DNA from 2 places in the Pseudazoarcus sp. NS34 genome. Region 2 is predicted to be linked to the other one. Evidence: riboswitches for the same ligand, from Rfam matches in the RefSeq annotation. Region 2 holds a riboswitch; the other holds the start of a gene.
What was found. A riboswitch is a leader RNA that binds a small molecule or an ion and turns the genes downstream of it on or off. The one in region 2 is predicted to bind S-adenosylhomocysteine.
Positions count from the first base shown of each region.

Region 1: it holds a riboswitch for S-adenosylhomocysteine, as region 2 does, so the genes downstream of both, metH (methionine synthase) here and ahcY (adenosylhomocysteinase) in region 2, are expected to answer to the same signal.

Region 1 is NZ_BAAKIZ010000001.1:774,941-780,069, reverse strand. It holds gene metH (methionine synthase) at 1-2,141, opposite strand, end outside; S-adenosyl-L-homocysteine riboswitch at 2,212-2,294, opposite strand; gene AC6H0N_RS03710 (hypothetical protein) at 2,339-2,953, opposite strand; gene pdxH (pyridoxamine 5'-phosphate oxidase) at 3,006-3,650, opposite strand; gene phnD (phosphate/phosphite/phosphonate ABC transporter substrate-binding protein) at 3,950-4,864, shown strand; gene AC6H0N_RS03695 (phosphonate ABC transporter ATP-binding protein) at 5,000-5,129, shown strand, end outside.
Region 2 is NZ_BAAKIZ010000001.1:487,560-492,688, forward strand. It holds gene AC6H0N_RS02405 (calcium/sodium antiporter) at 1-1,023, shown strand, start outside; S-adenosyl-L-homocysteine riboswitch at 1,056-1,150, shown strand; gene ahcY (adenosylhomocysteinase) at 1,221-2,630, shown strand; gene AC6H0N_RS02415 (GNAT family N-acetyltransferase) at 2,674-3,330, shown strand; gene AC6H0N_RS02420 (carbon-nitrogen hydrolase family protein) at 3,327-4,199, shown strand; gene AC6H0N_RS02425 (TlyA family RNA methyltransferase) at 4,227-5,057, shown strand; gene metF (methylenetetrahydrofolate reductase [NAD(P)H]) at 5,044-5,129, shown strand, end outside.

The DNA of each region.
Region 1 (5,129 bases), 290 kb from region 2:
AGGTCGCCGACCACGCTCATGCCGTCCATCAACGGGCCTTCGATGACGGACAGGGGCGGCTTGCCTTCGGCTTCGAGGCGGGCGCGCACTTCTTCGGTGTCTTCGACGACGAAATCGGTGATGCCCTTGACCAGCGCGTGGGACAGACGCTTTTCGACCGGCATCTCGCGCCAGCTGAGGTCCGGGCCGCTTTCGCGCGCTTTGCCCTTCACCGACTGGGCGATGTCGACCAGCGCGTCGCCGGCGCCGGCGCGGCGGTTGAGCACCACGTCTTCAACGGTTTCGCGCAGCGCCGGATCGAGTTCGTCATACACGCCGAGCTGGCCGGCGTTGACGATGCCCATGCTCATGCCGGCCTTGACCGCGTGGTACAGGAACACGGTGTGGATGGCCTCGCGCACCGGGTCGTTGCCGCGGAAGCTGAAGCTCACGTTCGACACGCCGCCGCTGATCTTGGCGTAGGGCAGGTTCTTGCGAATCCACGCCACCGCCTCGATGAAGTCGACGGCGTAGTTGTCGTGCTCCTCGATGCCGGTGGCGATAGCGAAGATGTTGGGGTCGAAGATGATGTCTTCGGGCGGAAAGCCGTGGCTGGTGAGCAGATCGTAGGCGCGCTTGCAGATCTCGGTCTTGCGCGCAAAGGTGTCGGCCTGACCCTTCTCGTCGAAGGCCATCACGATCACGGCGGCGCCGTAGTGGCGGCACAGGCGGGCCTGGCGCAGGAATTCGGCCTCGCCCTCTTTCATCGAGATGGAGTTGACGATGCCCTTGCCCTGGATGCACTTGAGGCCGGCCTCGATCACGCTCCACTTGGACGAGTCGATCATGATCGGCACGCGCGAGATATCCGGCTCGGACGCGACGAGCTTGAGGAAGCGTTCCATCGCGGCCAGCGAATCGAGCATGGCCTCGTCCATGTTGATGTCGATGACCTGTGCGCCGTTCTCGACCTGCTGGCGGGCCACGGCCAGCGCGTCGTCGAAACGGCCTTCGAGGATCATGCGTGCGAAGGCGCGTGAGCCGGTGACGTTGGTGCGCTCGCCGACGTTGACGAACATGGTGTCGCCGCCGACGTTGAACGGCTCCAGGCCCGACAGGCGCAGCTTCTTCTCGATCTGCGGAATGCGGCGCGGCGCGAGCCCGGCGACCGCCTCGGCAATCGCCGCGATGTGCTCCGGTGTGGTGCCACAGCAGCCGCCGACGATGTTGAGCAGGCCGGATTCGGCCCATTCGCGGATCGCGGTCGAGAGCTCTTCGGGCGTTTCGTCGTAGCCGGTGGGCGACAGCGGATTGGGCAGGCCGGCGTTGGGGTGGGCCGAAACATGGGTATCGCAGATGCGCGACAGCTCATCGACGTACTGGCGCAGTTCCTTGGCGCCCAGCGCACAGTTCAGGCCGAACGAGATCGGACGCGCGTGTGACAGCGAATTCCAGAACGCCTCGGCGGTCTGGCCCGACAGCGTGCGGCCGGAGGCGTCGGTGATGGTGCCGGAGATCATCACCGGCAGGCGCTGGCCCAGGTCGCCGAACAGCTTCTCGACGGCGAACACCGCAACCTTGGCGTTGAGCGTGTCGAACACCGTCTCGATCAGGATCAGGTCGGCGCCGCCTTCCATCAGCGCCTTGGCCGAGTCGTAGTAATCGTCGAGCAGGGCGTCGAAGCTGACGTTGCGGAAACCGGGGTCATTGACGTCGGGCGAGATCGACAGCGTGCGCGAGGTCGGCCCGATCACGCCGGCGACAAAGCGCGGCTTGGCCGGGTTCTTCGCCGTGTACTCATCGGCGATCTCGCGGGCGATGCGGGTGCCCTCGACGTTGATTTCCCAGGCGAGGTCTTCCAGCCCGTACTCGGCCTGCGACACGCGCGTGGCGTTGAAGGTGTTGGTCTCGATGATGTCAGCGCCGGCATCGAGGTAGCCGCGATGGATCTCGGCGATGACCTCGGGCCGTGTGATCACGAGCAGGTCGTTGTTGCCCTTGAGGTCGCGCGGATGCGCCATGAAGCGCTCGGTCACGCCTTCGCCCCGGTACTCGCGCTCGGACAGCTTGTACTGCTGGATCATCGTGCCCGTGCCACCGTCGAGCACGAGAATGCGCTCGGCGAGCAGGGACAGGAGTTCTTCGGTGCGATCGGCTTGCATGCGTTACCTCGGGCGTTGCGTCGGCCGGATGGCGCGCTGCAAATGAAAACGGCGCCACAAATCCGGCAGGGATTTGCGAGCGCCGTTGTTCGGTTGCTGAGCCTGGCCCGGCGACGTGATCGTCAGCGTCGGGTCGCAGCGCTCCTCAGCAAGCCGGGGATTTTACCGGGACGCGGGCAGGCATGCAAAACGCTGATTTACCAGCCGTAGTGGCTGAACCAGCCGAAGCGGCCCGAGCCGACACCAATGCTGCCGTAGGGCGATACGCGCCCGCCCGACCCGAAACCCATGCCGATGCCGTAACCGAAGCGCGGTCCGAACCAGCTGTGATCACCGTCGTAGCTTGGATAGACGTAGCTGTAGCTGGTGCGGTCGACCTTGCCGTCGATGAAATGCACGTTGAAGTAGGTCGCCAGCACGCCGGCCCAATGGTTGGGCACATTCCAGTCCCACACCTCTTCGTTCAGGCGCGGAAAGCGCTCGATGCTGCGATGCGCGCCCAGCGTGCGGCGCACTTCGTCCACGGTCATGCCGGGCTTCACGCGGCCGTGGTTACGCTGCTCAAGCGCGTCGTACTGTTCGACGATGCGGCCGCTGGCATCCACCGTGTACATCCAGCTGGTTTCGCCCATGGGCTGGGTCGAATACTCCAGCGTGCGGGTGCCGTCGGGGTTGTTCCATACCTGCTTGGGTTCGCCGCGCGTGGAGATCAAAGCGGCTTCGGTGTCGAAACGGGTCTGGAAGCTTGCGCAGCCGCCCAGTCCGACCAGAGCCACCAGCACCAGCAGCCAAAGCGATAGTCTTGATTTCATGGTGTGCCTCATTTGGCCCGCAGGGCCTTGAATTGATATGGCGTCGCGCTGCTCAAGGCGACAGTCGCGCGCGCGACCATTCGCCCTTTTCGTCCAGCGTCCACGCAAAACGGTCGTGCAGCCGCGACGAGCGCCCCTGCCAGAACTCCCAGTAGTCCGGCACCAGCCGGTAGCCGCCCCAGTGCGGCGGGCGCGGCGGCTTGAGGCCGAACTTCAGCCCATATTCGGCGGCCCGCGCGACGATCACGCCGCGATCGGTAATCGCCTCGCTCTGGTGTGACGCCCAGGCGCCGATACGGTGAGTCAGCGGGCGGCTCTCGAAATAGGCGTCGGATTCTTCTGCCGACACTTTCTCTACCTTGCCTTCGATGCGCACGACGCGTTCGAGTTCAACCCAGTGGAACTGCAGCGCGGCAATCGGGTTGGCTGTCAGTTCGCGGCCCTTGCGGCTGTTGTAGTTGGTGTACCAGACGATGCCGCGATGATCGAAACCCTTGATCAGCACAATGCGCGTAGACGGCCGGCCGTTCTCGCCAACGGTGGCCACCGTCATGGCGTTGGGCTCGGGCACGTTGCGTTTCATGGCTTCGGCAAACCAGTCCTCGAACTGCACGAACGGATCTGCCAGCGCTTCATGGTCTTCGAGGCTGCCCTGCTCGTAGCTCTTGCGCAGGTCGGAAAGCGGTGGGGTACTCATGGTGGGCTCCAGATGCGATGACCCTTCGACCAGGCATCGCTTACAGCGTTTCAGCACACCGAATGATACGGCAGCGCATCAATCGCAGCTTGCTCCGGGGGCCGCGAACAGGAAGAATCGCGCCCTTGGAGTCTTTACCGACTCGTCCCGGGCAATTCCGGTCGATCTGCGTATCGGCCCGCCCGGCGGCGGAGAAATCCGCCCGCATACGGCCCGCTTCGGCGGGAATTAAACCCCGGCGCATCCCGCACCGGAGTGGCTGGAACGGACCCTGTCCGATCCAACAACGGGAGAATTCCATGTACCAAAAATCTGCCTCGCGCAGAGGCTTCATGCTGTCCGCCATCGCGCTTGCCGCGTTCGCCACCTTTGGCTCCGCCTCGGCTACGGCGGCCGCTCCCAAGAAGCTCATCATCACCGCCATTCCGGACGACGGCGACGCCGACCGCATGCGCGAGAACTTCGGCGCGCTCGCGAAGTACCTGGGCGAGAAGGCCGGCATCGAAGTCGAATACATGCACGTCGAGAACTACGCCGCCAGCGTCACGGCGCTGGCCACCGGCCGCGCGCACGTCGCCTGGCTGGGTGCGGTCACCACCGCCCAGGCGCGCATGCAGATGGGCGACGGCATCACCATTCTGGGTTGCCGTGACATCGACAAGGGCTTTGTCAGCTACTTTATCGCCAACCCGTCGATCGGTCTCGCGCCGGTGAAGGATCTCGGCGAGCTTGCCGCAGCGGCCGAGGGCAAGAGCTGGAGCTTCACCTTCGGCAGCAAGAGCAGCACCTCGGGCCACATGATGCCGCGCAAGTACTTCCTCGATCAGGCCGAAGTGGCGCCCGAGAAGGTGTTCCGCACGGTGGCCTATTCGGGCAGCCACGACGTGGTGATGCAGATGGTGGCCGACGACACGCATCAGGTTGGCGCGCTCAACTACGCCTCGTGGGACAAGGCCAGCGATGCGCTGAAGGCCAAGGCCCCGATCGTCTACAAGACGCCGCCCTACACCAACTACGCACTGACCGCCCGCGCCGATCTCGGCCCGGAACTGCTCGGCAAACTGCGCAGCGCGCTGCTCGAGCTCGACGCCAAGGACCCGAATGGCGCCAAAGTGCTGAAGTACCTGAAGGCCGGCAAGTTCATCGAAGCCGACATCTCCGAGTGGCAGGGCTACGTTGATCTGCTGCAGTCGGGCATCGACATCGGCGGCTGAGAGCAGCTGCAGGGTCTCCCGTAGGGCGGATTAGCGAAGCGTAATCCGCCGGATGAATAGCCAATGCGGCGCAATGCGCTGCGCTTATTGCGCCCTACGAGACCTGCGCGACACAACCCTTCGGGATACGTCGTCATGACCTCCGATTTTCCCGTCCGCCTCACGGACGCTTCCGTCGCCTACGCTGGCAAAACCGTGCTCGACGGCGTCACGCTGGATATCTCGGCGGGTGAGCGCGTGGCCGTCATCGGGCCGTCGGGGGCGG
Region 2 (5,129 bases):
GAACTGCTCGTCCGCGGCGCCTCGAAGTTCGCGCTGTCCTTTGGCGTCTCGCCGCTGGTGGTCGGCCTCACCGTAGTGGCCTTCGGCACCAGCACGCCGGAACTCGCCGTATCGGTGGGCGCCTCGCTCGGCGGCAACCCGGATCTGGCCATTGGCAACGTGGTGGGCAGCAACATTGCCAACATCTTGCTGATTCTCGGCATCTCGGCGCTGATCACTCCCTTGCTGGTCAATGAGCAGATCATCCGCCAGGAGATCCCGATCATGATCGGCGCCTCCGTGCTGTTCGTGGTGATGGCGCTCGATGGCAGCGTGTCGCGACTGGAAGCCGGCGCGCTGTTCGCGCTGGTCGTGGGCTACTCGGTGTTCCTGATCCGCCAATCGCGCAGCGCCTCTCGCGGGTTTTCCGATGAGTACGCGTCAGAAATGCCGGGGGACTCGAAATGGGACCGCCACTGGAGCGCACAGCTCGGCCTGATCGTGGTTGGCCTGGGTGGATTGGTGCTCGGCTCGGAATGGCTGGTCGGCGCTGCCGTGGCGGTCGCCCAGGCCTTTGGCGTGAGTGACCTGGTGATCGGCCTGACGGTGGTCGCCATCGGCACCTCAATGCCGGAAGTGGCCACCTCCATCGTCGCGGCACTGCGCGGCGAGCGCGACATCGCCGTCGGCAACGTGGTGGGCTCCAACGTGTTCAACATCTTCGCGGTCATCGGCGCCACCGGCCTGATCAACGCTGGCGGCATTCCGGTGCCGGAAGCGGCACGCGCCTTCGACCTGTGGGTGATGCTGGCCGTCGCGCTGGCCTGCGTGCCGATCATGCTTACCGGCAGCGAGATCTCGCGCTGGGAGGGTGGCGTGTTCCTGGGCTATTACGCCGCCTACACGGCCTGGCTGGTGCTCTCGGCGCAGAGTCACCCCATCGTGCCAGCCTTTTCAACGGCCATGCTGGGCTACGTCATGCCGCTGACTGTGATCGCGTTGATCATCAGCCTGATGCGCCACCAGAACCGCAACGCCGGCTGACCGCAGCCCCGCGGTCAGGTATACTCCGTCCCGTTTCCGAGGAGCGCTGCAAGGCGTCGGGTTCCCACCCGGCCCCAGGCTCGGAAGCCGCCACACGGCGGCATCGCCACAACTGCGCTCGCCTTTCCAACCTTGCCGGGTTGGAACAGGGCGAGCACACAGACTCGCCTTCCGCCCGGCCCATGCAGGAGCAAAGCATGAACGCTGTGGCTGACATCAAGGATTGCGTCGTTGCCGACCTGTCGCTGGCCGACTGGGGACGCAAGGAAATCCGCATCGCCGAAACCGAAATGCCGGGCCTGATGGCCATCCGCGAGGAGTTTTCCGCCTCGCAGCCGCTCAAGGGCGCGCGCATTACGGGTTCCCTGCACATGACCATCCAGACTGCGGTGCTGATCGAGACGCTGACCGCGCTCGGCGCCGAAGTGCGCTGGGCCTCGTGCAACATCTTCTCGACGCAGGATCACGCCGCGGCCGCCATCGCCGCCACCGGCGTGCCGGTGTTCGCCGTCAAGGGCGAGACGCTGGCCGACTACTGGGACTACACCCACCGCATCTTCGAATGGTCGGACGGCGGCTACTCGAACATGATCCTCGACGATGGCGGCGACGCCACGCTGCTGCTGCACCTGGGCGCACGGGCCGAGACCGATGCCTCGGTGCTGGGCAAGCCGACTTCCGAGGAAGAGCGCGAGCTGTTCGCCGCGATCAAGGCCCGGCTTGGCGCCGACTCGAAGTGGTATTCGACGCGCCTGGAGAAGATCCGCGGCGTTACCGAAGAAACCACCACCGGCGTGCATCGCCTGTACCAGATGCACCAGCGCGGCGAGCTGCGCTTCCCGGCCATCAACGTCAATGATTCGGTCACCAAGAGCAAGTTCGACAACCTCTACGGCTGCCGCGAATCGCTGGTCGACGGCATCAAGCGCGCCACCGACGTGATGATCGCCGGCAAGATCGCCGTGGTCGCCGGTTACGGCGACGTCGGCAAGGGCTCGGCGCAGGCGCTGCGCGCGCTGTCGGCCCAGGTGTGGGTCACCGAGATCGACCCGATCTGCGCGCTGCAGGCAGCGATGGAAGGCTATCGCGTGGTCACGATGGATTACGCCTGCGAACACGCCGACATCTTCGTCACCGCCACCGGCAACTATCACGTCATCACGCATGACCACATGGCGCGCATGAAGGACCAGGCCATCGTGTGCAACATCGGTCACTTCGACAACGAGATCGACGTCGCGGCGCTGGACGCCTACGAGTGGGACGAGATCAAGCCGCAGGTCGATCATGTGATCTTCCCCGATGGCAAACGCATCATCCTGCTGGCCAAGGGCCGCCTGGTGAACCTCGGCTGCGGCACCGGTCACCCGAGCTACGTGATGAGCTCGTCGTTCGCCAACCAGACCATCGCGCAGATCGAGCTGTTCAACCATCCGGAGCGCTACCCGGCCGGCGTGCATACGCTGCCCAAGCATCTGGACGAGAAGGTCGCGCGTCTGCAACTGAAGACGCTCAACGCCCAGCTGAGCAAACTGTCCGACGAGCAGGCGGCCTACATCGGCGTCCCGCAGGAAGGGCCGTACAAACCCGACCACTACCGCTACTGATGCATTGCGCCCCGGTCCGCCGGGGCGCCCGCGAGGACACTCCATGCCCCTGGCCACGGTGCGCAACACCCGCCCCGAAGACATCGAACCGCTGATCGCGCTGCAGCGCCACGTCTACCCCGACATTCCGGCGTGGTCGGCCGAGCAGATGCGCCACCAGCTCGACATCTTCCCGCACGGCCAACTGATCGCCGAAGTGGACGGCCAGCTGGCCGGCTGTGCCAGTTCGCTGGTCATCACCTGGGACGACTGGGGCGAGCATCACACCTGGGACGACATCACCGCCAGCGGCAGCTTCGATAGCCACAACCCGATGGGCCGCACGCTGTATGGCGCCGAAGTGTTCGTCAATACCGATCTGCGCGGCAGCGGCATAGGCCATGCGCTGTACGAGGGTCGGCGGCGCATCTGCCGCGAAATGAACCTCAAGCGCATCATTGCCTGTGGCCGTATGCCCGGCTATCACCGCTTTGCCGACCGCATGACCGCCGAGGAGTACGCCAAGCGCGTAATCTGGGGCGACATCAGCGATCCCGTGCTGGGCTTTCAGCTGCACGAAGGCTTCAGCTACTGCGGCACCGTGCACGGCTACCTGCCGCAAGACACCGAATCGCTCGGCAACGCCTCACTGATCGTGTGGCTCAACCCGGACTACGATCCGGGCGCACCAACCCGCATCCCCGAGGAGGACAACCGATGATCGTACGCATCGCTGCGGTGCAGTATCTGCTGCGCCAGATCCACGACTGGTCCGGTTTCGAGAACCAGGTCCGCTTCGTCATGCAGGCCGCAGGCGATTACCGTCCGCACTTCGTGCTGCTGCCGGAGATCTTCACCACCCAGCTGCTGTCCTTCATGGACACCCGCGACATGCCCGAAGCCGTGCGCAACATGCACGACTACACCAGCCGCTACATCGATCTGATGCGCGAACTGGCGGCCGAGTGGCGCGTCTTCCTCATCGGCGGCAGCCACCCGACGCTGCGTGACGGCCAGCTCTACAACACCGCGTATCTGTTCACGCCCGAAGGCGAAGTGCACGAGCAGGACAAGATTCACCGCACACGCTGGGAACGCGAGATGTGGGACACCGCCGCCGGTGACCAACTGCGGCTGTTCGAAACGCCTTACGGCAAGATCGCCATCCTGATCTGCTACGACATCGAGTTCCCCGAGCTCTCGCGCATGGTGTGCGAGGCCGGTGCCGACATCCTGTTCGTGCCGTCGTGCACCGACGACCGTCAGGGCTTCCTGCGCGTGCGCTACTGCTGCCACGCGCGCGCCATCGAGAACCAGGTGTATGTCGCCATGACCAGCACCGTCGGCAACCTGCCGGTGCAGGGGCTGGGCGTGCACTACGGCCAGGCCAGCATCATCACGCCGTCGGATTTCCCGTTCGCGCGCGACGGCATCGCCGCCGAAGGCACGGCCAACGTCGAACAGATCGTGATCGCCGATGTGAGCATCGACAACCTCACGCACAACCGCGTCAACGGCACGACCATTCCGCTGTATGACAAGCGCAATGACGTGTACGACAACCCGGTTGAGGTCGTCGGAATCCGCTGATCCGAAGCGAGTGACGCAACCGTGTCCATGAACTCCTTCCACGCCCGCAAGCAGCGGGCCGCCCCAGCCCGGCGTGCCGAGCACACGCCGGTCGACCATGGCGGCCTGCTGCGCGCCGACGCACTGCTGGTCGAGCGCGGGCTGGCCAGTTCGCGCACCCGCGCGCAGGCCGCCATCGCCGCCGGGCGCGTGATGGCCGACGGCATTCCCGTCACCAAGCCTGCGCACCTGTTGTTACCCGAGTCACGCATTGTTGTCGCGCCGGACGAAGCCGAGCGCTTTGTCTCACGCGGCGGGCTGAAGCTGGCCGGCGCGCTGGCGCACAGCGGGCTCGACGTTTCCGGGCGTGTCTGCCTGGATGTCGGCCAGTCCACCGGTGGTTTCAGCGACTGCCTGCTGCAGGCCGGCGCCGCACAGGTGGTCGGCGTCGACGTCGGCCACAGCCAGCTCGACCCCGGGCTCGCGCAGGACACACGCTGCGTCACGCTCGAAGGCCTCAACGCGCGCGAACTCGACGCCGCGCAACTCGGCGCGCATCATCCGCAGGGCGGTTTCGATGTGATCGTGTGTGATGCGAGCTTCATTTCGCTGGCTTTGCTGATGCCGCGCTGGCCCGCCCTGCTGGCACCGCAGGGCGAGATCCTTGCGTTGGTCAAACCGCAATTCGAAGTCGGCCCGAAAGGGCTGGGCAAAGGCGGCATCGTGCGCGACGTTGCGCTCTACGCCGAAGTCGAAGCCCGTCTGCGCAAGACGGCCGCGGAATGCGCTCTGGCCGTGCGCGACTGGTTCGATTCACCGCTCGCCGGAGGCGACGGCAACCACGAATTCTTCCTCTGGATGCACCATGCAAAACACTGAGCTTTCCGTCGAATTCTTCCCGCCGCAGACGCCTGAGGGCGCTGAAAAGCTGCGCGGCGTGCACCAGCGACT